DNA from 3 places in the Noviherbaspirillum agri genome. Region 2 is predicted to be linked to each of the others. Evidence: predicted binding sites of a transcription regulator. Region 2 holds the regulator's gene; each other region holds the start of a gene.
What was found. The regulator sigma-54, encoded in region 2, starts transcription at its own class of promoters, with help from an activator protein. The targets are predictions, from matches to a motif close to TGGCANGNAANCTGCTTT.
Positions count from the first base shown of each region.

Region 1: the regulator sigma-54 is predicted to act here: its motif matches at 5,915-5,932, upstream of ACYVIA_RS13680 (nitrate/nitrite transporter).
Region 3: the regulator sigma-54 is predicted to act here: its motif matches at 3,909-3,926, upstream of ACYVIA_RS05910 (TorF family putative porin).

Region 1 covers NZ_BAAGWA010000007.1:42,407-49,833, reverse strand. The annotation lists gene ACYVIA_RS13695 (DUF389 domain-containing protein) at 518-1,441, shown strand; gene tsaD (tRNA (adenosine(37)-N6)-threonylcarbamoyltransferase complex transferase subunit TsaD) at 1,648-2,676, opposite strand; gene ACYVIA_RS13685 (protein kinase domain-containing protein) at 2,862-4,565, opposite strand; gene ACYVIA_RS13680 (nitrate/nitrite transporter) at 4,663-5,877, opposite strand; gene nirB (nitrite reductase large subunit NirB) at 6,261-7,427, shown strand, end outside.
Region 2 covers NZ_BAAGWA010000005.1:235,553-242,979, forward strand. The annotation lists gene ACYVIA_RS11715 (enoyl-CoA hydratase/isomerase family protein) at 1-173, opposite strand, end outside; gene hpf (ribosome hibernation-promoting factor, HPF/YfiA family) at 764-1,111, opposite strand; gene ACYVIA_RS11725 (RNA polymerase factor sigma-54) at 1,223-2,704, opposite strand; gene lptB (LPS export ABC transporter ATP-binding protein) at 2,722-3,462, opposite strand; gene lptA (lipopolysaccharide transport periplasmic protein LptA) at 3,464-4,012, opposite strand; gene lptC (LPS export ABC transporter periplasmic protein LptC) at 4,050-4,643, opposite strand; gene ACYVIA_RS11745 (KdsC family phosphatase) at 4,640-5,167, opposite strand; gene ACYVIA_RS11750 (KpsF/GutQ family sugar-phosphate isomerase) at 5,167-6,195, opposite strand; gene ACYVIA_RS11755 (cation:proton antiporter domain-containing protein) at 6,459-7,427, shown strand, end outside.
Region 3 covers NZ_BAAGWA010000003.1:67,216-74,642, forward strand. The annotation lists gene gshA (glutamate--cysteine ligase) at 1-1,068, opposite strand, end outside; gene amt (ammonium transporter) at 1,314-2,735, opposite strand; gene ACYVIA_RS05905 (P-II family nitrogen regulator) at 2,746-3,084, opposite strand; gene ACYVIA_RS05910 (TorF family putative porin) at 3,102-3,848, opposite strand; gene ACYVIA_RS05915 (accessory factor UbiK family protein) at 4,085-4,327, shown strand; gene ACYVIA_RS05920 (YifB family Mg chelatase-like AAA ATPase) at 4,331-5,854, shown strand; gene ACYVIA_RS05925 (aminotransferase-like domain-containing protein) at 5,861-7,318, opposite strand.

The DNA.
Region 1 (7,427 bases), on a different contig from region 2:
TTCTTGCCGGGGTGAACCAGCAGCATTGCCCCTCTGCTACTGAAGGAGTAAATACAGATTCGTGCGTCAATCGATGGATCGAAGTGAATACGCAAGGTCTGGAGATTCAACGTGGCGCGTAGCTGTTGTGCATCCACCAGAGAAAGCAGCCCAGGCAGCCCGAATGTCACGAGGAGTGGTCACGATCAGTAACCCGCCGCTGGTCGCAATCAACTGCTGCTGGCTTATGCTGCGCAGCAGCCAGCCAGTGGCCGAGGAGGATGTCGGCGCAACGCCCATGAATCATGCTCCTCCGGCGTGAAGTAGCAGTCGTAGAAGCTCATCATTGCCAGTGAGGAGAGCCAGTCATCAAGTGCCGGTTCTTCTTTCGCGCGGATTTCCACTTGAAGTGCCGTGAACCGATTGCGAAAAGTGGATCGTTGAGCGAAACCTGACTCGACCCGTGTCCAGGACCGAACAAAAACTCTATTGGGGCTGTTGGGTCTACTTTTTGTTGCTCTACATGGGGAGTTGCAAAATGGCACGCTCGATACAGGTCGCGGTATCTGCAGACATGGCTGACGCTGTGCTTCCGCTCCTTAGCGAAATTGATGGCGTGCTTGGAGTGGCGCGGCAACACAACACGTCCCTCAATCCGACAGGTGACATCATCACCGTTCAGACGACGAACAACGCGGCGCGGGTCGTCATTCAGAAACTGTCAGAACTCGGCGTGCAGAATCAGGGATCGATCCTGACGAGCGAATTGAAAGGCATTGTTTCTCCTGCACACCAAAAGAACATTGAAGACGAGTCAAATGAAACTGTGTGGGAAGAGATGGCGGTACTGCTGCGTCAGGACACCAACATCGATTCGAACTATCTTGCATTGATGTTCTTTGCCGGAGCCATCGCGGCAGTAGGTTTATGGGTCGACAAAATCCACATCGTGGTTGGAGCAATGGTCATCGCACCGGCCTTCGAGCCGCTACTGCGCATTCCTTTCGGCGTCATTTCGGGGCCGCGCCGCATTGCATCGGGTGGGGCCATCTCCGCCGTTGTCGGGTATTGCATGATTCTGGCAGGCGGAGCAATCGGCTTTCTCGTGCTGCAAGCCATAGACGTGGGCGCGATAGCAGGCAATGATCTGAGTGCTCGTTCCTGGATCAACTATTGGTCGTCTTTCTCCACGCCCGGAGTTGTGGCCTCGGTATTGGGCGCTGCTGCAGGAGCATTTGTTGTATCGGGCCTGCGTTCGGTTTTGACAACCGGCGTCATGATCACGCTATCGCTGGTGCCGAGCATCACAATTGTGGGCATGGCAATCGCCAATGGAAACACCGCACTCGCGGCAGACGCGTTTGCCCGCTGGGCTGTTGATGCAGCGGTGGTCATGTTGATGGGCGCCATTGTGATTGGGCTGAAACAAAAGCTCACCCATCGCCGGCGTTCCCTTGGGTAGCTGGCATTCATGGCCTGCACCCACAGAGACGTCGTCCCCAGGCAACGGCTGCTCTCAGCCCGAAAGCGGCTATGCCCTGGAACAAAGCTTTGATGGAGCGCGCCTCTGCAAATGATTTTGAAAAGGAACTACAGGCGGGACTACAGGCCGACTGCCATGTCTTCTTCACGTCGTGAACCGGCCGACGTGCTTGCAGATGCGCCTATTTACACGACGCGCAATTCATCCAGCGGCCAGCGCGGCCGCACGTTGAAGGAATAGTCACGTTTGGCGGCATCGGGATTGATCTGCAGCCGCATCGCGCCGGCAAACGCGATCATCGCCCCGTTGTCGGTGCAGAACTCCAGCTCCGGATAGAACACGCGGAAGCGCCGCTTGGCTGCCGCCGCATTGAGTGCTTCACGCAGCTGGCGGTTGGCGCCGACGCCACCGGCAATCACCAGGCGCTTCAGCCCGGTTTCCTTCAGGGCGGCGAGAGATTTTGCGACCAGCACATCGACGATCGCATCGACAAACGCACGCGCAACGTTGGCCTTGTCCTGCTCGCAAATGTTGGTGATATGGTTCCGCACCACCGTCAGCACGGCGGTCTTCAGGCCGGAGAAGGAGAAGTTCAGGTCCTTCGAATGCAGCATCGGGCGCGGGAGTTTGTACACGTCCGGGTCGCCGAACTCGGCGAGGCGAGAGATGGCCGGGCCGCCCGGATAGCCGAGCCCGAGCAGCTTGGCCGACTTGTCGAATGCTTCACCCGCGGCATCGTCCAGCGTTTCGCCTAGCAAGGTGTACTGGCCGACACCATCCACGCGCATCAGCTGCGTATGGCCGCCGGAGATCAGCAACGCAACGAAGGGGAATTCCGGCGGCGTGCCCGACAGCAGCGGCGACAGCAAGTGGCCTTCGAGGTGGTGCACACCGAGCACCGGCTTGTCCAGCGCAAGGCCAAGTCCGCATGCGACTGACGCGCCGACCAGCAACGCACCGGCCAGTCCGGGGCCTTGCGTGTACGCGATGGCATCGATCGCAGTGCGCGGCACGTCCGCATTCTTCAGCACCTGTTCCAGCAGCGGAATCGCGCGGCGAATGTGGTCGCGCGATGCGAGCTCCGGCACGACGCCGCCGTATTCCTCGTGCATCGCCACCTGGGAATGGAGCGCGTGCGCGAGCAGGCCGCGTTGTGTGTCGTACAACGCAATACCGGTTTCATCACAGGAGGATTCGACGCCGAGGACAAGCATAGGAGGGAAGGGGAGTTGGGCAAGCTTTTGCAAAGCCCTATTCTAAAGGAAAGCTCCGGTCAATCCTATGATTCCCGGGCGCCGATGAATGATTGCAAACGGTTCGGAAATGCCGTCCGACCGGTTGGCCGGGCTGGCGTTGCGCCGGCTCCGCAACAAGGGCTAACCAGTTTCTTGACGGAGCATTACCGCACCACGAGCAGATACAGCAACAACAGGTTCACTACGACGGAAATGATAGCGATCGCCCGCCATACGCCCGTCGGATCACGCTTTGCGAGTGGCGTGGAGCGGCGTGCGACAAGCGGTGCGCTTGCTCCACGTTCCAGCGCCAGCAGGAATTCCTCCGCCGTCTCGAAACGGTCCGCCGGATCGCGTGCGACGGCCTTCAGCAGTACATTCTCCAGCCAGAACGGGATGTCGGGCCGGTAACGGCTCGGCGGGACCGGCTCGCCAAACTTCGGCCGCTGGAAGGGTTCAATCTCGCCATACGGATAGCGGCGCGTCAGCGTGGTATACAGCGTGACACCCGCGGCATAGACGTCGGTTTGCCTTGAAGGCGGCGCATCATCGAACTGCTCCGGCGCGAGGAAGGATGGCGTGCCGGCACGCGGAGCGGCAACAATCCCATCCTGCTCCAGCCCGGACATCGCTACGCCAAGGTCGAGCAGGCGCAGTTCATCGTCGTCGCCGAGATGCACATTCGCAGGCTTGATGTCGCGATGAATGATGCTGCGCCGGTGCAGTGCGCCGATCGCGCGGACCAGCTTGCTGCCGAGCGCGACCACCTCGGGCGCGGTGAAGTGCGCGCCGGTATCGAGCCTTTGCTGCAGCGTGTGGCCGGCATGCCAGGTGGTCAGGTAGTAGAGGTAGTTCTTCTGTTCTGGCGTAATCACCTGCGGGAAGAAGCGCGCCACGACGCGTTTCGCCAGCCATTCCTCATGCGCGAAGGCGGAGCGTTCCTGCGCGTCGTCTCCGCGATCCGGATGCAGGGTTTTCAGCACCAGCTGGCGTTGCGACTTCGGATCGCTGACGCGGTACAGCAGAGTCGCCTGCGAAGCGTGGATCAGCGCATCGACGACGTAGCCGTCGATCGTCTGGCCCGGCTTGAGCCTTGGCGGCACGGGCAGCTGCAATGAGCCGGACAGCGCATCGCGCAGGTTCTCTTCCGGCAGCGCCTCCACCGTCAGCACCAGCGCGCTGCTGTTGTCGGATGAGCCGGCGGCGAGCGCCGCCTCGACCAGCGCTTCCGCTGTTGCGGTCGCCTCCGCCTGCCCGAGCGCGAGCTGCGACAGTTCCAGCGTAATGTCGAACTCGGTGATGCTCGCCCACACGCCGTCGGAAGCGAGCAGGAAGACGTCCCGCTCGTGCAGCTCTCCCATGCCGTGATCGACCGCAAGCCGCGAATCGAGTCCGACAGCACGCGTGAGCACGTGCTGCATTTCCGGCCGGTCCCAAACATGGTCAGTCGTGAGGCGCGTCAATACCCCGGCACGCAGCAGGTACAGCCGGGTGTCGCCCACATGCGAAAAATAGTAGAAGCCGCCGCGCAGTACCACGGCGGTCAGCGTGGTCGCCATGCCGGCGAGCTCGCTTCGCACCGATCCCTGTTGCTGCACCCAGCTGTTGATCGCCCTGAGCACGCGGTCGAGCGATTGCGTGACAGGCCAGGTGTCCGGCGTGGCGTAGTAGTCAGTGAGCAGCCCGCGCACCGTGTATTCCGACGCCTCCCGGCCGCCTTCATTGCCAGACACACCGTCGGCAATCGCCGCAATCAATCCCTTGCTGGACAGGTCCGGCTCATTGGGCGTGACCATGCCGACGAAATCTTCATTACGCTCGCGCGGGCCGGTACGGGTTGCGTGGCCGATGCTGACGGACAGGGACATGTTTCATTCCGCCATGGACGGCGGTGGAAAGCAAAATTGAACGAAAGCGCGGCGACCGCGAGATCGCCGCGCACTAGAAAGACGCCAGATGACGATATCAGATCTTTGCGGTCGTCATGGCAGCACTTCCCCAGGTCGTGCGCCACCGGCCTTTGACCACTGACAGGCCGACGAGCGCGGCAACCGCCAGCGCCGAGAACAGCGTCAGGCCAAGCTGGTAGCTGCCGGTTGCCTGCTTGGAATAACCCAGGCTCGACGCGAGATAAAAACCGCCGACACCGCCGGCCATGCCGACCAAGCCTGTCATCACGCCGATCTCCTTGCGGAAGCGCTGCGGCACCAGCTGGAAGACCGCACCGTTACCGGTGCCCAGTGCCAGCATCGCGGCAACGAATACTGTCAGCGCCAACGCCGCCGATTGCAGGCCGAAGCTGGCGATGAACAGGAAGGTGCCCGCCAGCAGATACATCAAGGACAGGGTGCGGATGCCGCCGATGCGGTCCGCGATCACGCCGCCGAGCGGGCGCACCAGCGAGCCGGCAAACACGCAGGCTGCAGTGAAATAGCCTGCGGTGACAGGCGACAGCCCGTACTGGCTGTTGAAGTAGATCGCCAGCGACGAGGCCAGTCCGGAGAAACCGCCGAAGGTCACGCTATAGAAGAACATGAACCACCACGCGTCCTTGTCTTTCAATACATGCAGGTATTCGATCATCGCCTTTGGCGGTGGCGCACTCGGCGAATCTTTTGCAAAGACCATGTACACGATGAATGCGACGGCGAGCGGTATCAGGCACCAGCCGAATACGTTCTGCCAGCCGAACGCGACGGCGAGCGACGGCGCAAACAGTGCTGCGAACGCCGTGCCGGAGTTGCCGGCGCCCGCAATGCCCAGCGCCGTGCCCTGGTGCTCCGGCGGATACCAGCGCGATGCGAGCGGCAGCGCCACCGCGAATGCGGCACCGGCCACGCCGAGCAGCACACCAAGCACAAGCATGTCCTCATAGGAATCCAGCTTCCCGAGCCAGGCCCATCCCAATGCGGCGATCACGATCACCTGGCCGATGGCGCCGGCCTTCTTCGGCTTCAGGTGATCGACCAGTACGCCCATCACGATGCGCAGCAGTGCACCGGCGAGTAATGGCGTTGCCACCATCAGCCCCTTCTGTGCGGGCGTAAGGGCGAGATCCGTGGAGATCTGGATCGCAAGCGGCCCGAGCAGCACCCAGACCATGAAGCTCAGGTCGAAGTAAAAGAATGAAGCAAGCAATGTCGGCGTGTGGCCCGCCTTCCAGAATGACGATGATTTCATGATTCTCCTTTGCACGAGAGTGGTGTCCCGGCTGCGCATTGCAAGCGCCATGCCATTCGCCCCCACGCCGCATATTTGCGGTCCATGCACCATGGATATGTGGGGCGTGCACGTTAGATGCACGCTGTTTGTACCTGCATGCACATTAACGAGGCGAGCATTCGGAAACTGTACGTTGCTGGTGCGCCCGTATAAGTGCGGGACTGCTTCGATGTTGTGCGGGGCATGCATTGCGCTGTGCGTTCGCACCTCTACGGTGCGACAACGTCTTCATCGCGGTGCGTTCTTGCGGAACGTATCGCTGGCACCTGTCTTGCTAATACGTTTTCGGAAACGTTTATCAAGCGGCTTCAATGGCGAGGCCCGGCAAAGAAGGAGCTTTAATGAAGAAGCTGAAGTTGGTCATGGTCGGTAACGGCATGGCGGGTGTGCGCACCCTGGAGGAGTTGCTCAAGATTGCACCGGATATCTATGACATCACGGTGTTCGGCGCAGAGCCGTACGCAAACTACAACCGCATCCTGTTGTCGCCGGTGCTGGCCGGCGAGCAAACTATCAAGGACATCATGCTCAATGATGTCGACTGGTATGCGCAAAACAACATCACCCTTCATCTCGGCAAGAAGATCGTCAGGATCGACCGCATCAAGCGCCAGGTGATTGCCGAGGACGGCACGGTTGCAGAGTACGACCGCCTGCTGCTGGCGACCGGCTCCAATCCTTTCATGCTGCCGGTGCCCGGCAAGGACCTGAAGGGCGTGATCTCCTACCGCGACATCCAGGACACCAATGCGATGATCGAGGCGGCCGGCAAGCACAAGCATGCCATCGTCATCGGCGGTGGCCTGCTCGGACTGGAAGCGGCCAACGGCCTCAAGCTGCGCGGCATGGACGTGACTGTCGTGCACCTGCCGACCTGGCTGATGGAGCGCCAGCTCGATCCGACTGCGGGCAAGATGCTGCAGAAGTCGCTGGAAGACCGCGGCCTGAAATTCCTGCTCGACAAGAACACCAAGGAAATCGTCGGTGACGAGGAAGGACATGTGAAGGCAATCCGATTCACGGATGGTCTCGAAGTACCCGCAGAGCTCGTCGTGATGGCCGTCGGCATCCGTCCCAACACCACACTCGCCGAATCGGCTGGCCTGTATTGCAACCGTGGCATCGTGGTCAACGACACGATGCAGACCTACGACCCGCGCATCTATGCCGTCGGCGAATGCGTGAACCATCGCGGTACCGCCTATGGACTTGTCGCTCCCTTGTTTGAAATGGCGCGCGTCTGTGCGAACCATCTCGCCAACTTCGGCATCGGCCGCTACCAGGGATCGGTCACGTCGACCAAGCTGAAGGTTACCGGCATCGACCTGTTTTCCGCCGGCGAATTCATGGGCGGCGAGGGCACGGAGGAAATCGTGCTGTCTGACCCGATCGGCGGCGTGTACAAGAAACTGGTAATCAAGGGCGACAAGCTGGTCGGCGCCTGCCTGTACGGCGATACGGTGGACGGCAGCTGGTATTTCAACCTGCTGCGCGAGGCGCGCGACATC
Region 2 (7,427 bases):
TCGCTGGTGCTGTTGATCACAACCGCGTGAATGGTCTCGTCGGCACGCCAGGCGAGCAAGGCTTTCGTCATCGACCGGATCATGTCGAGTGAAAGCGAATTCAGAGCCTTGGGGCGGTCCAGGGTAATAAAGCCTGTTTTGTTCTTGACGGAGAGTTGGACGAGGTCAGTCATGTCGGAGCATTTTCATCAATGAAGGTCGGGCTATTTTATCGAGAATGGAAAAGGCAAGCAGTCGCTGCACTGACATTTTGCATTTGGTGCTTGTGCGCTTGTCGTCAGGCTCGCGACAACAAAAAGAAAAAGGGGCATCGAATCAAGCCTCTCGCTTAACCTGTTGAAAGCGGTTGATTGACCGGGCAAATAGCCCCGTAAGTTCAACGACTTACGGGGCTTTCTGTTTGTCGAACTCAATCACGCCAGAGGATGCTGAACCTAGCCCGGCTCCAATGGTGCTCAAAAGGGTCGACGCTGAACTCACAGCAGGCGCACGGCGTCTGTTGCGGATAAAGTTCAGCGAGCCCCGCTGATTTCCAAGGCACAGATTATCGTTTTGGCCGGTCGGAAGGTTCCTGCAGTTCGCTTATACCCCTGCATTCGCCGCAGCACCTTGGCGACCCCGACCAATGAAAAAAGGCCGCATCCTTGCGAATGCGGCCCTTCAATCAGCCTTTGGCTATCCCAAAACCTTCAACAGGTTAAGCGAGGGGCTTGGCATCGAATGCCCCTTTGCTTATCCGCCGATTGCCACTCGCGCGACTTGCTCAGGTCGCCGCAGGTTGCTCTACCATGCGCTTGATGCCTTCGTGCTGATGATCCTGGACCTTGGTCTTGTACTTGAGAACCTGGCGGTCCAGCTTGTCGACCAGCAGATCGATCGCAGCATAGAGGTCTTCGGCAAAGCTCTCCACATGAATCACATTTCCTCTCAAACGCAGGTTGACCTCGGCACGCTGTCGTTTCTCCTTCTCTGACGGTTTTTCAACACCCAAGATGACTGCAACATCAATGACATGATCGAAATGACGTCTGATTCGCTCCAGCTTCGTATTCACATACTCGCGAATAGAAGGGGTCAGTTCGAGATGATGTCCACTGATTATCAGATTCATACAGCGCTCCTATGGATAGTGTCGCTGGCGGTTCGCAACGTGCCCGATTGCATCTCCGCGTAGCAGGCTACGCCGGAACACAGCAACAAAGACAACACTACAACACGATAATTACAGGGATTTTCGCAGGTTGACTGGAGGGATCTTGAGAGCTTCGCGGTACTTCGCCACCGTGCGCCGCGCGACGACCATGCCTTGTTCTCCCAACATGTCTGCGATTTTGCTGTCAGAGAATGGATTCTTTGGGTCTTCTGCTCCTATCAATTGTTTGATCAGTGCGCGAATCGCGGTTGATGAAGCTTCTCCCCCCGCTTCGGTCGCCACATGGCTGCCGAAAAAGTACTTCAACTCGAACATGCCGTGAGGGGTGAGCATGTATTTCTGAGTTGTCACGCGAGAAATAGTGCTCTCGTGTAAGCCCAGTGTATCAGCAATTTCACGCAAGACAAGAGGGCGCATCGCCACTGCGCCATGCGAGAAAAAGTTGCGCTGTCGATCCACAATCGCCTGGGCCACACGCAGGATCGTGTCGAAACGCTGGCGCATGTTTTTGATGAGCCATTTCGCTTCTTGAAGCTGCGAAGTAAGCGATCCCTCACCTTTGTTTTGCTTCAGGATATTCGCGTACAAGGCATTCACACGCAGCCGGGGCATGACGTCATGGTTGAGCATCACCTGCCAACCGTTCTTCGTGCGCTTGACGATCACATCGGGAACGACATAGTCCGACGTGTCGGATGCGAACAAGGCACCTGGATGTGGATTGCACTGCTTGATCACATGCTGTGCCTCGCGCAGGTCTTCCTCATCGCAGTCGAGAACTTTCTTCAGCTTGTTGAAATCGCGCTGGGCAAACAAGGCAAGATGGTTCTCGACGATGTCCAGCGCGCGGCGCCGCGTCACCAGTGGCACCTTGGGGAAGCGCCTAATTTGGATTGCCAAGCATTCGGAGGCATTGCGCGCGCCCACACCAGCAGGCTCGAAGCTCTGCAACAATTTCAGTGCGACCGACAACTCCTCCGGCTCGACCTCCAGCTCTTCCGGCAAGCGTGCATGGATTTCTTCCAGCGACTCTTCGAGATAGCCATTGTCATTCAACGCATCTATGATCAGTTCCACCAACCCACGGTCACGTGGCTCGCGTACGGTTACCCGCATCTGCTCCAGCAGGTGTTCACGCAGCGTCGTTTCATGTGCTTCGAGCTGCGGACGGGCTTCATCATCTTCCGGTGCTTTCGATGTACGAGCCACATCGTCAAAGCTCCATTCATTTTCACTGGCGGATGTCCCTTCGGAGGCATCGTTGCCCGCAAAAGCAGCTTCTGTTTCGTCGGCGCCGGACGAGCCGTTGGCATCCGTCACTGGCACATCGCCGCTGCTCGTTGTTCCGGGGCTGATCGCGCCATCAGCAAGCAGGCGCACAGAATGATCAAGAGGATCATCGACCCGCTCGAGGAGCGGATTGTCGGACAGGATTTGTTCCAGCTCCTGATGCAGCTCCAGCGTCGACAGTTGCAGCAGGCGTATCGACTGCTGCAACTGGGGCGTCAGTGCCAGATGTTGCGAGATGCGAAGTTGGAGTGTCTGTTTCATGCCTGTTTGGTTCTTCCTTACATCCGGAAGTGCTCACCCAAATATACGCGCCGTACGGACTCGTTCGCAATGATGTCGTCCGGTCTGCCGCTGGCCAGGACCGAGCCCTGATTGATGATATAGGCGCGGTCGCAAATGCCAAGTGTTTCACGCACGTTGTGGTCGGTAATGAGCACTCCGATCCCGCGCTCCTTCAGAAAGCGTACGATACGTTGGATCTCGATGACAGCAATTGGGTCCACCCCGGCGAAAGGTTCATCCAGCAGTACGAACCGAGGGTTGGTTGCCAGCGCGCGTGCAATTTCCACGCGCCGCCGTTCTCCGCCTGATAGCGACAAGGCCTGGTTCTCGCGCAAACGCTCAATCTGCAGGTCGGCCAGCAAGTCGTTCAGGCGCTTGTCAATTTCGGCACGGTTTAGCGGCTTGCCGTTGACACGTTGCAGTTCCAGTACCGCCCGGATGTTTTCCTCGACGGTCAGCTTGCGGAATACCGATGCTTCCTGCGGCAAATAGGACAAGCCAAGCGTGGCACGCCGGTGAATCGGCAGGCGCGAGATCGCCGTCCCATCGAGATTGATTTCTCCTGCATCGGACGGTACCAAGCCGACAATCATGTAAAAGGACGTTGTCTTGCCGGCGCCATTGGGGCCCAGCAGGCCGACGACTTCGCCACTTTCCACCTGAAGCGATACATCATGCACCACCTGACGAGAGCCGTAACTCTTCTGCAAGCCGCTGACGGCCAGTGTGCTTGTCATGTCATTGATCCTTTGACTCGGTGCGCGGCTGGATCGTCGCCTTGATCCGACCGCCACCCGGCTTGCTTTCGCCGGTTGCCGTGTTGTTGACCGTGAAGAACTCGGCGCGGCTGTCATATGAAATGAATTCGCCTTCCACTTCATCGGTCGGCTTGCTGCCTTCGAGGCGACGAATCATCGCCTTGGAAAACAGTTTCACGATTTCCGTCTTGCCATCATATTCGATACGTTCTGCGTGTCCCTCAACCCATTGGTTAGGGCCGGCATCGCGTTTTTGGCGGAACGTCGCAAGTCCGCCGGCCGGTGCAAGGAGAGTGGCGAACTGATAGCCGGCCGGATCCTGCGTCACAATCATCTTGTGTGCTCGCATGGTTAATGTGCCTCGGGTAAGAACCACATTGCCGGTGAATGTATTGATCTGTTTTACGTCGTCGTAAGCCATCTGATCGGCCTCGACATTGGTTGGCTTGTCGGAGTCGGCTTTCTCAGCGTGTGCGTTGCCGGTGGCAACGGCCGTCAGCATCAACAGCAACAAGAAAAAACGTTTCATGAACAATCTCGAAAGTGATGCATCAAGTTATATCGGATTAACGCAACGGGGCTTGATACGTGCCATGAACATTGCTTGTCAAACGTAGTTCGCGCGTCGCGTTATTCACATACATGCCGGTGCCGGTCAGTTTTGATTGGCCTAGCGTGATTTCCGCAGGCTTATCCGTCTTGACAACATCGTCATCGGGCAATAAAAGCAGGTAATCCGATGCAACATGCATCGGCTCAACATCTGGAGCTGCCGGGCGATCGAGATGCACGTTGTCATACATATGCACCTCGCTGCTGTCGCTGTTGATCGTTGCACGATCCGAGCGCAGGGTTATCGGCGGATTCGCCTTGTTCAAATTGCTTACCACCGGCTGAACGATGTCGTAGGAGTCGTCTAGTGGATTGTGCGTCATCTTGTCGCCGGAAAAATGGTACTGAGCTTTTCCTTCCTGCGATATTTTGACGTAGCTGAATTTCTCGACGTAAAAATCCGGCTCGGTCCTCTCCACTGCCGGCAGCACATCTTCCGTCGCACGGCGCATGACCTCGTACAGCCAGAAACTGCCGAGCGCCAAGCCGATCATCAGTACCAATACAGCGGCAAGGCGAACCCGCCTTGCCGTGCGCGCATCGTTCATGCCAGATACGGCGCCAGAGCCGCCTCGTAATTACCTTGCGCCCGCATGATGAAATCGCACAATTCGCGGGCGGCGCCCCGTCCGCCGGCTGCCTGTGTCACGTAATGCACACGTGACCGGACTTCCGGATGGCCGTTGGGGACGCTCGCGGCAAAGCCGGTTCGCAGCAGGATCGGCAAGTCGATGACGTCGTCGCCGATGAATCCGCAGGCGCTGGCAGCGATGCCGGTTTGCGAAAGCAGCTGCTCGAATGCAACCAGCTTGTCATGCACGCCTTGCTGCACATGTCGAATGCCAAGGTCGGCGGCACGACGGGCGACAATCTCGGATTTGCGGGCGCTGATGATGGCGGTGGCCACGCCGGACTGCTGCAGAAGCTTGATGCCGTGCCCATCGAGGACATTGAAGGTCTTGATGGTTTCGCCGTCCGGGCCGTAATGCAGGCTGCCGTCGGTCAAAATGCCATCCACGTCGAAAATCATGAGCCGAATGCGCGCGGCCCGGGCGACAGCGTCCTCCTGCATCAGATCACCTTTGCGCGCGTGAGGTCGTGGATATGCAATGCGCCGACGAGCTTGCCCTCGGCGTCGGCGACCAGCAGTTGGTTGATGCGGAATTGTTCCATCAGCTCGACGGCCTCGACGGCCAGCTGGTCCGGGCCGATCGTACGCGGGTTCGCATGCATGACGTCGGCCATCTTCAGCTTGCCGAAGTCCTGCGCCGCTTCGATCAGACGACGCAAGTCGCCGTCGGTGAAGATGCCGAGAACGCGGTTTGCCTCGTCGACGATAGCCGTCATTGCCATGCCTTTGTTCGTGATTTCCAGCAAGGCCCTCGGCAACGGGGTATCCGCCGCAACTGACGGAATGGCATCGCCACTGCGCATGACATCTCGGACATGCGTCAGCAGGCGACGGCCGAGGGCGCCACCGGGGTGCGAGCGGGCGAAATCCTCTTCGCGGAAGCCGCGGGCGTCGAGCAGGGCAACGGCAAGCGCATCGCCTAGTGCCAGCGTCACCGTGGTGCTCGCCGTGGGGGCGAGGTTCAGCGGGCAGGCTTCTTTGTCGACGCGGGCATTGAGGTGGATATCCGCCAGCTTCGCCAGCCGAGAGTTTTCGTTGCCGGTGATGGCAATCAGCTTGGCTCCCATTCGCTTGATGATCGGGATGATCGCGATGAATTCCGCAGCCTCGCCGGAATTGGAGATCGCGATGACGATGTCATGTTCGGTGATCATGCCGAGGTCGCCGTGGAGCGCTTCGGCGGCATGGACGAACAATGCCGGCGTGCCGGTCGAGGCCAGCGTAGCGGCGATCTTGCGGGCGATATGGCCGGACTTGCCGATGCCGGAGACCACAACACGTCCGGTTCCATGCATCAGCAGCGCAACGGCTTGAATAAAACTGTCGTCCGCGCTGTTGGACAGGCGGTCTTTCAGGGCCAGGATAGCGTCGGCTTCGATCTGCAGCGTGGTGCGCGCCAGTTCCAGCGCGCGTTGTGCAGTTTTTGCATCAAAAGCTTTCGACAGGGTTTTCGCATCGATTACACTCATGCGGGAAGTATAAACGAATTACGAAAGCAAAAAATCTGCCAGTCACAACAAAAATATCCTTGCGCTGCCGCCTTGTTCATCGGTCGATTTTCCCCAAGTCATTCATTTAAAAAGGAAAAGTCGAGGCGGCTTCGCTTGCCGTGCCTTGCCTGCCGGACGGGCGGACATGCAACAGGTTTTCGTGTCAGTGCGGATTTGAGAGCTTTTTATCAGAGAAACAGCGTCGGCAACAGCAGTACTCGATTTGACCTTCTGGACAACCCATGTTTTCGGCTCTTGAACTGACGCTCATTCTGCTCGGTGCTGCCGTGCTGGGCGTCGTCGCGTTTCGCATGATGCATCTGCCCCCGATGCTGGGCTACCTCATTGTCGGTATCGTCATCGGCCCGCATGCGCTCGGTCTGGCGGCAGAGAACCAGACGACACACACCTTGGCCGAGTTTGGCGTTGTCTTCCTGATGTTCTCCATCGGTCTGGAGTTCTCGCTCCCCAAACTGGTTTCAATGCGCCGCATTGTCTTCGGCCTTGGCATGGCGCAGGTTTTGCTGACCATTGGTGCGGCCATGCTGTTCGGCTGGCTGATGGCCTTTTTCCTGCCGCAGCTGATGGCAATCAGTTGGCGCGCCGCTTTTGCACTCGGTGGTGCGCTGGCCATGTCGTCCACGGCGATCGTCTCGAAGCTGTTGACGGAAAGGCTGGAGCTGGAAACCCCCCATGGCAGGCAGATCATCGGCATCCTGCTATTCCAGGATCTCGCCGTGGTGCCGCTACTGATCCTCGTCCCGGCGCTTGCCGGCGACTCCGATGACCTGTTGGCGACGCTGGCGCTCGCGGGCATGAAAGCCGGCATCGTGCTCGTTCTGCTTCTCGTGATCGGCCAGCGTCTGATGCGAAGCTGGTTCCGGATCGTGGTGAAACGGCGGTCCCAGGAGTTGTTCATGCTGAACCTGCTGTTGATCACGCTGGGGGCCGCATGGATTACCGAACGTGCCGGCCTGTCTCTGGCGCTTGGCGCGTTCGTCGCCGGCATGCTGATTTCGGAAACTGAGTACAAGCATCAGGTGGAGGAGGACATCAAGTCGTTTCGCGACGTGCTGATGGGCTTGTTCTTCATTACGGTCGGCATGCTGCTCAATGTGCGGCTGGTGATCGACAACTGGTGGCTTGTCCTGTTGTTGCTGACGGTGCCCGTGGTGCTGAAGTTTGGATTGATCGCTTTTCTGGCCCGCCTG
Region 3 (7,427 bases), on a different contig from region 2:
GCCGACCACATAGCGGTCGATCATGTACACCACCGGCTCGGCCACGTTGTCGTTGATCTGCTCGAACGTGTGCACGCCCTCCTGGATGATCACGTCGTTCACTTCTAGGCCTTCCTTCACCACCGCCATCTTGTTGCGCTGCTTGCGGTTAAGGTCCTTCACTTCGCTCGCATCCTTGACCGTCATGATGCCCATACCGTAGGTCCCGGCGTCCGCCTTGACGATGACAAAAGGTTTTTCCTTGATGCCGTATTCCTTGTACTTCTTGCGGATCTTCGTCAGCAGCATATCCACATTCGAGGCAAGACATTCCTCGCCAGTGCGTTCATGGAAGTCGATCTGGCCGCACTTGGCAAAATACGGATTGAGCATCCAGCCGTCGATGTCGATCATCTTCGCGAAGCGCTTGACCACCTCATCATAGGCGGCGAAATGGTTGGTCTTGCGCCGCACTGCCCAGCCGGCATGCAGCGGCGGCAGCAGGTTCTGCTCATGCAGGTTTTCGAGAATGGACGGGATGCCGGACGACAGGTCGTTGTTGAGCAGGACCGTGCACGGGTCGAAATTCTTCAGGCCGACACGGCGACCGTTCGCAATGCGCTCCAGCGGCTCGAGCAGCAACGAGCTGCCGTCGGGCAGGTCGATCTGGGTCGGCTCCTTGATGTCCTCGGACAGCGAGCCGAGCCGCACATTAAGCCCGGTCTGCCGGAAGATCTGCATCAGCCGCGCGACGTTCTGCAGGTAGAAAGTGTTGCGCGTGTGGCGCTCCGGGATCAGCAGCAGGTTCTTGGCATCGGGACAATATTTTTCGATTGCGGCCATCGCGGCCTGCACTGCCAGTGGCAGCATTTCCGGCGACAGGTTGTTGAAGCCGCCGGGGAAGAGATTGGTATCGACGGGCGCAAGCTTGAAACCGGCATTGCGCAGATCCACCGAACAATAGAACGGCGGGGTGTGTTCCTGCCATTCGAGGCGGAACCAGCGTTCGATCGCCGGCGTCGCGGCCAGCATTTTCTTTTCGAGGTCGAGGAGCGGGCCATTCAGGGCCGTGACGAGGTGGGGAACCATATAAACCTTTGCCGTATAAGCATTTTTGCAAGAGGGAGTGCTGCCGATTCTAACGGTATTCGCTGTCGAGCGCCTGCAGATGCTTGTTGAAGAATCGGGTTATCCGGGACCTGTTTCACATTTGACAAGAAGCAGGCCGTGCCATGAGGCATGTATATCCGGGCGGTTCGGCAATTTTAAAGTGCGGCACGAAAAAAAACGGCGCCTCCGCAGAGGCGCCGTCAAAAACCCTCGGGAGACAGCAATCAGGCGTGATAGGCGGACTCACCATGGCTGGTGATATCCAGGCCTTCGCGTTCCTGCTCCTCCGGCACGCGCAGACCGACCACCAGATCCACCAGCTTGTAGGCGACATAGGCCACCACGCCGGACCATACGATCGTCAGCAGCACGCTTTTCAGCTGCACCCACAACTGATGGCCGATGAGGTAATCGGCACCTTGCACGCCGCCCAGGCTGGGCGCCGCGAACACGGCGGTCAGGAGCGCACCGATGATGCCGCCCAGGCCATGGACGCCGAACACATCAAATGCGTCATCCGCACCCAGCATCCTCTTCAGGCCGCCTACACCCCACAGGCAGACGAGGCCAGCGATCAAGCCGATGATGATGGAGCCCATCGGGCCGATGAAGCCGGCCGCTGGCGTCACGGCGACCAAGCCCGCGACCGCACCGGAAGCGGCACCCAGCATCGAGCCCTTGCCCTTGAAGAGAGCTTCACCCGCAATCCACGACAGCGTGGCCGCGCCGGTTGCAAGAATGGTGTTGATGAAGGCCAGGCCGGCGACACCGTTGGCAGCACCGGCGGAACCGGCGTTGAAGCCGAACCAGCCTACCCACAGCAGTGAAGCACCCACCATGGTCAGCGTCAGGCTGTGCGGCGTAAGCGCTTCCCGGCCAAAGCCAATGCGCTTTCCGACCACGTAGGCGCCAACCAGGCCGGCGATACCGGCATTGATGTGCACCACGGTTCCGCCGGCGAAGTCGAGCGCGCCATCCTTGCCCAGCAGTCCGCCGCCCCACACCATATGCGCCATCGGGACGTAGCTGAAGGTGAACCAGACCACGGAGAACAGCAGCACCGCCGAGAACCGGATGCGTTCGGCAAAGGAGCCGACGATCAGTGCGCAGGTGATGGCAGCAAAGGTCGACTGGAAGGCCACGAACACAAACTCAGGGATCGTAGGCAGCGCCCCCGACATCGTATCGGCAGCAATCCCCTTCAGGAACAGCTTGTCAAAACCGCCGAAGAAGCTGCCTTCGCCGGAGAACGTCAGCGAATAGCCGTAGATCGCCCACAGGATCGTGATGAGCGCGAAGATGACGAACACCTGCATCAGCACGGACAGCATGTTCTTCGAACGCGCCAGGCCGCCATAGAAGAGCGCAAGCCCTGGAATGGTCATCAGGATGACCAGCATGGTGGAGGTCAGCATCCAGGCGGTGTCGCCGCTGTCGAGCTTGGGCTCTGCCGCCGGCTCGGGGGCAGCTTCAGGGGCCGATACCGCAGTCGGCGCGGCCGGAGGAGCCTCCGCAGCGGGAGCCGCAGATTCAGCCTGGGCAGTAACGGTAGCAACCGGCGCATCTTCGGCAAGCACCGGCTGCAGGAATCCGACCGAGCAGATGAATGCCGCAGCCGTCAGGAAGCGGGAAAATGGTTTTTTCATGGAAGTCTCCTCAGAGTGCGTCTTTGCCTGTTTCGCCGGTACGGATGCGGATGACCTGCTGCAGGTCGTACACGAAAATCTTGCCGTCGCCGATCTTGCCGGTGCGGGCCGCGCCCTCGATCGCCTCGATCACGCGCTCGACGATCGCGTCGTCCACGGCGGCCTCGATCTTTGTCTTGGGCAGGAAATCGACCACATACTCGGCACCGCGATACAGCTCGGTGTGGCCCTTCTGGCGGCCAAAGCCCTTGACCTCGGTGACGGTAATGCCCTGCACGTCGATCTCCGACAGCGCTTCGCGCACTTCGTCCAACTTGAATGGCTTGATGATTGCAGTAACCAGTTTCATTGCGAACCTCTTATGGATCAGAACGTTTTGGATAGAGAGAGCACCGCCGCTGTCTTGCTGACATCCTTGGACTTGCTGCCGCTGGTGTTGGTATAGGTGTAGCTCGCCTCGTCCGCATTGGAGCCCACGAGCGCCACGCCCAGCGTGGCAAAGCCGAAGTCACGCGACAGGCTGACCTTGTAGTCGGTGTAGCTGTAGTCGCCGTAGTTCTTGAACTTCTGGCGGCCGGCATGAAAACCCAGCACGGTCTTGTCGGCGACCTCGAAGTTCGCATTCAGGTCGAGGTAATAGGAGCCGTCCGCATTCTCGAAACCGAAATAGTCGTCGCTGATCGCATGGCTGTACTTCGCTGAAAACCACTTGTAGGTTGCGCCCACGTACAGTTCAAGCGCATCCGGCTTCACACCGGCAATGCGTGCTCCCGGGTAGTAGTACTTAAGCAGACCGACATCGGCCGTCAGCCTCGGCGCCGGCTCAAACTTGTAGCCACCGTAAAAATCCATTTCGAGGCTGGCGCCATCCGGATACTGGTTGCCGCTGACGTTGGAGTTCCAGTTGCCGACATAAAAACCGCTGCTGTGCGCATAGTCGAAACCGCCTTGTATGGTCGGCTTGCGGAAAGTCTGGGAAATACCGCGGAAGCGGTAGTCGCTCGCTAGCGTCAGGTTGCCGGTAAAGGTATGATCGGACGCAGCCGCTTGCTGTGCGAAAGCAGACGATGAAAAGGCAGCGAACACGGCAGCAGCAAGAATCATTTTTTTCATGGCGTTCCCTTTTATGGTGTTGGGTTGAAAAAATGCGGCGAATTGCATTTTTCCAACTGTTTAGCAGGACTCATGCCACCTTTTTTCGGTGCGTTTGCGTTATCATTTTTGCCATTTCGGCAAGACGCGCACATTCCTTGCGCCCGTTTCCGGTGATGTAGCGCAAGGCACGCACCACACTGAGGCGCATGCGTGCTGCTCGCACCATCAATGTGCGCCGTTCACTCAGGACTATCATGGATCGCAACAACTTCTTTAACGACCTGCAGGCAAAGATCAGCCAGGCACTTGAAAACTCCCCCGCCAAAGACATGGAGAAGAACGTCAAGGCTATGCTGACGCAAGGCTTCTCCCGCCTTGATCTCGTTACCCGCGAAGAATTCGACGTACAGGCACAGGTGCTGGCCAAGACCCGCGCCAAGCTGGAAGCACTCGAAGCCCGCGTCGCCGAACTCGAAGCGCAACTGCGCAAACCCTGATCGATGAGTCTTGCGGTCCTGAAGAGTCGGGCGCTGGCCGGCATGCATGCGCCCGAAGTGACCGTCGAAGTGCATCTCGCAAACGGTCTGCCTTCCTTCACCATCGTTGGTTTGCCGGAAACCGAGGTGAAGGAATCGAAGGACCGTGTACGCGCCGCGTTGCAGAACGCACGATTCGAATTTCCCGCCCGCCGCATCACCGTCAACCTCGCGCCCGCCGACCTGCCGAAGGAGTCCGGGCGTTTTGACTTGCCGATTGCGCTCGGCATCCTCGCTGCCTCCGGGCAGATGCCGGCGGACGATCTCGACCGCTACGAGTTCGCGGGCGAGCTGTCCCTGTCGGGCGAACTGCGCCCGATTCGCGGTGCGCTGGCGATGACTTACGCGATGCACCGTGCCGCGGACGCTTCCGGCAAGCAGCGCGCATTCATCCTGCCGCGTGCCAACGCAGATGAGGCGGCACTCGTCCGCGATGCCGCAATTTTTCCCGCCGATTCGCTGCTGCAGGTTTGTGCGCACTTCGCGGCGACCGACAGCGACGCACGTCTCGCGCGCCATCGTGCGCAAGCCGACGCAGCGCGCCCCGTGTATCCGGATTTTTCAGACGTCAAAGGCCAGGCGCAAGCAAAGCGCGCATTGGAGGTCGCAGCAGCAGGCGGGCACAGTGTGGTGATGGTCGGGCCGCCCGGCACCGGAAAATCGATGCTGGCAGCGCGCTTTCCCGGCATCCTGCCACCGATGACCGACGAGGAAGCACTGGAGTCGGCGGCAGTGCAGTCCTTGAACGGGGGCTTCTCCATCTCGCGCTGGAAGGCGCGCCCATATCGCGCACCGCATCACACCGCCTCCGGTGTGGCACTGGTGGGTGGCGGCGGCACACCCCGCCCGGGAGAGATTTCACTCGCCCATCGTGGTGTCCTGTTCCTCGACGAACTTCCGGAATTCGACCGAAAAGTGCTTGAAGTGTTGCGCGAACCGCTGGAGTCGGGACATATTACGATTTCGCGTGCTGCCCGGCAGGCCGACTTCCCTGCACGCTTTCAGCTCATTGCCGCGATGAACCCGTGTCCTTGCGGATATCTGGGCCACAGTGCCAACAAATGCCGCTGTACGCCGGACATCGTCGCGCGCTATCAGGACAAGATCTCCGGGCCGCTGCTCGACCGTATCGACATGCAGATCCAGGTCGGCGCACTTCCCCAGGAAGAATTGCTGAAACAGGCTAATGGCGAGCCGTCCAGCGCGATTGCCGCACGCGTGGAGCGGGCATTTGATCGGCAGCACAAGCGGCAAGGCAAGGGTAACCATGCACTGTCGACCACGGAAATCGACATACATTGCAAGCCGGATGAGCAAGCGGAACAATTGCTGCGTACGGCAATGACGCGCCTGAACTGGTCAGCACGTGCCTACCATCGTGTATTGAAGGTCGCACGCACCATCGCCGATCTCGCCGATGCGCCGAGCATCGCGCAGCCACATGTTGCCGAAGCAATCCAGTATCGAAGGGCGCTGCGGGAACACTAAAGCCTGTTATGCTGCCTCGATCACCCCGCGCGACAGTTCACTGGCAATCAGGCCAAGCCTGCGCACCGCGTCATCCAGCGCGTCGGTATAGTGCCAGCCGCAGCTGACGCGCATGAAATGGTCAAAGCGGCTCGAGTTGGAAAACATCGCGCCGGGCGCAATCAGGATGCCTTCCCGTATCGCCGCATCAAACACCTGTGTTGCCGGCAGCTTTTCCGGCAACTCGATCCATAGCGTCAAGCCTCCCGCCGGAATGCTGAGGCGCGTCCCCAACGGAAAGTACGTGGCAATCGCCTCCGCCATGCGTTCACGTTGGACGCGCAGGGCTGACCGCAACCGACGCAGATGGCGTTCATAGTCAGGAGAAGCCATGTATTCCGCCGCTGCGATCTGCGGCCATTCTTCGTTGTCACGGGTTTGCGCGTACTTGAGCATCTCCACGCGTACATGCCAGCGTCCGGCGGACATCCAGCCAAGGCGCATGCCGGGCGCGAGGATTTTGTGCAGCGATGCGCAATAAATGACGTTGCCGCTGCGGTCCCATGCCTTGAGTGCAGTAAGCGGTGCCGCGCCGTCAGCCAGTTCGCTGTAGGTGTCGTCCTCGATCAGCGCAATGCCATGCCGTTCGCACAATTGCACCAGCCGCTGTTTGTGCGCATCGGGCATGATGCTGCCCAGCGGGTTTTGCAGGTGCGGCACGACGACCACTGCCTTGATATTGGCATAGGCCTGCAGTGCCAGTTCGAGCGCATCGACCGATATGCCGGTTCCCGATGACGTGGGAATTTCCAGCGCACGCAGGCCGAGGCTTTCCAGGATCTGCAGCAGTCCGTAAAAGGTTGGCGACTCGACGGCAATCGTATCGCCTGGCGCGGCAACGGCACGCAAGGCTAGGTTCAAGGCTTCGATGCAGCCATGCGTGATCGTGACGTCATCGGGAGACACGACCAATCCGCTTGCCATTGCGCGGCGGCTGAGGACGGAACGAAAAGTGGCGTTGCCGCCGGGCGCGCCGGCGCTCACGAGCAGATCCGGCTTGCGCCGTAGCGCACGGATGGCAGCATTCCTGAGCTGTTCGGACGGATACAGGTCGGGTGCGGCACGCGCACCGGACAGGTTGAATTGCACCGGATGCCTGCGACCCTGCGCAATGAACTCGGAGACGCGGGCATGAATGCCGACATACCGGGCGGGATCCGGGCGCAATGCCAGGTTCGGCTCCTCCACCGGCAGGATGTCGAGCCGCTTGGGATGGCGCACGAAATAGCCGGAGCGCGGGCGCGCCTCGAGCCATCCTTCGCTTTCCAGCTGGCGGCATGCCTGCAACGCCGTCGACAGGCTGACATCATGCAAACGCATCATTGCGCGCACAGAGGGCATGCGCTCGCCCTGCGGCAGCATGCCGAGCCGGATCGCTGACAGATAGTGATCCGCCACTTGGCGATAAAGAGGTTGCGTGTCCATGACGCATGTTCCCTTATTCACTGTGCACCGAACAGATATAGATATCAAAAAATCAAACCATAACAGATGGTGCATTCCCATCCTGTTCCGGCCCCGGTTGAGGTGTCTT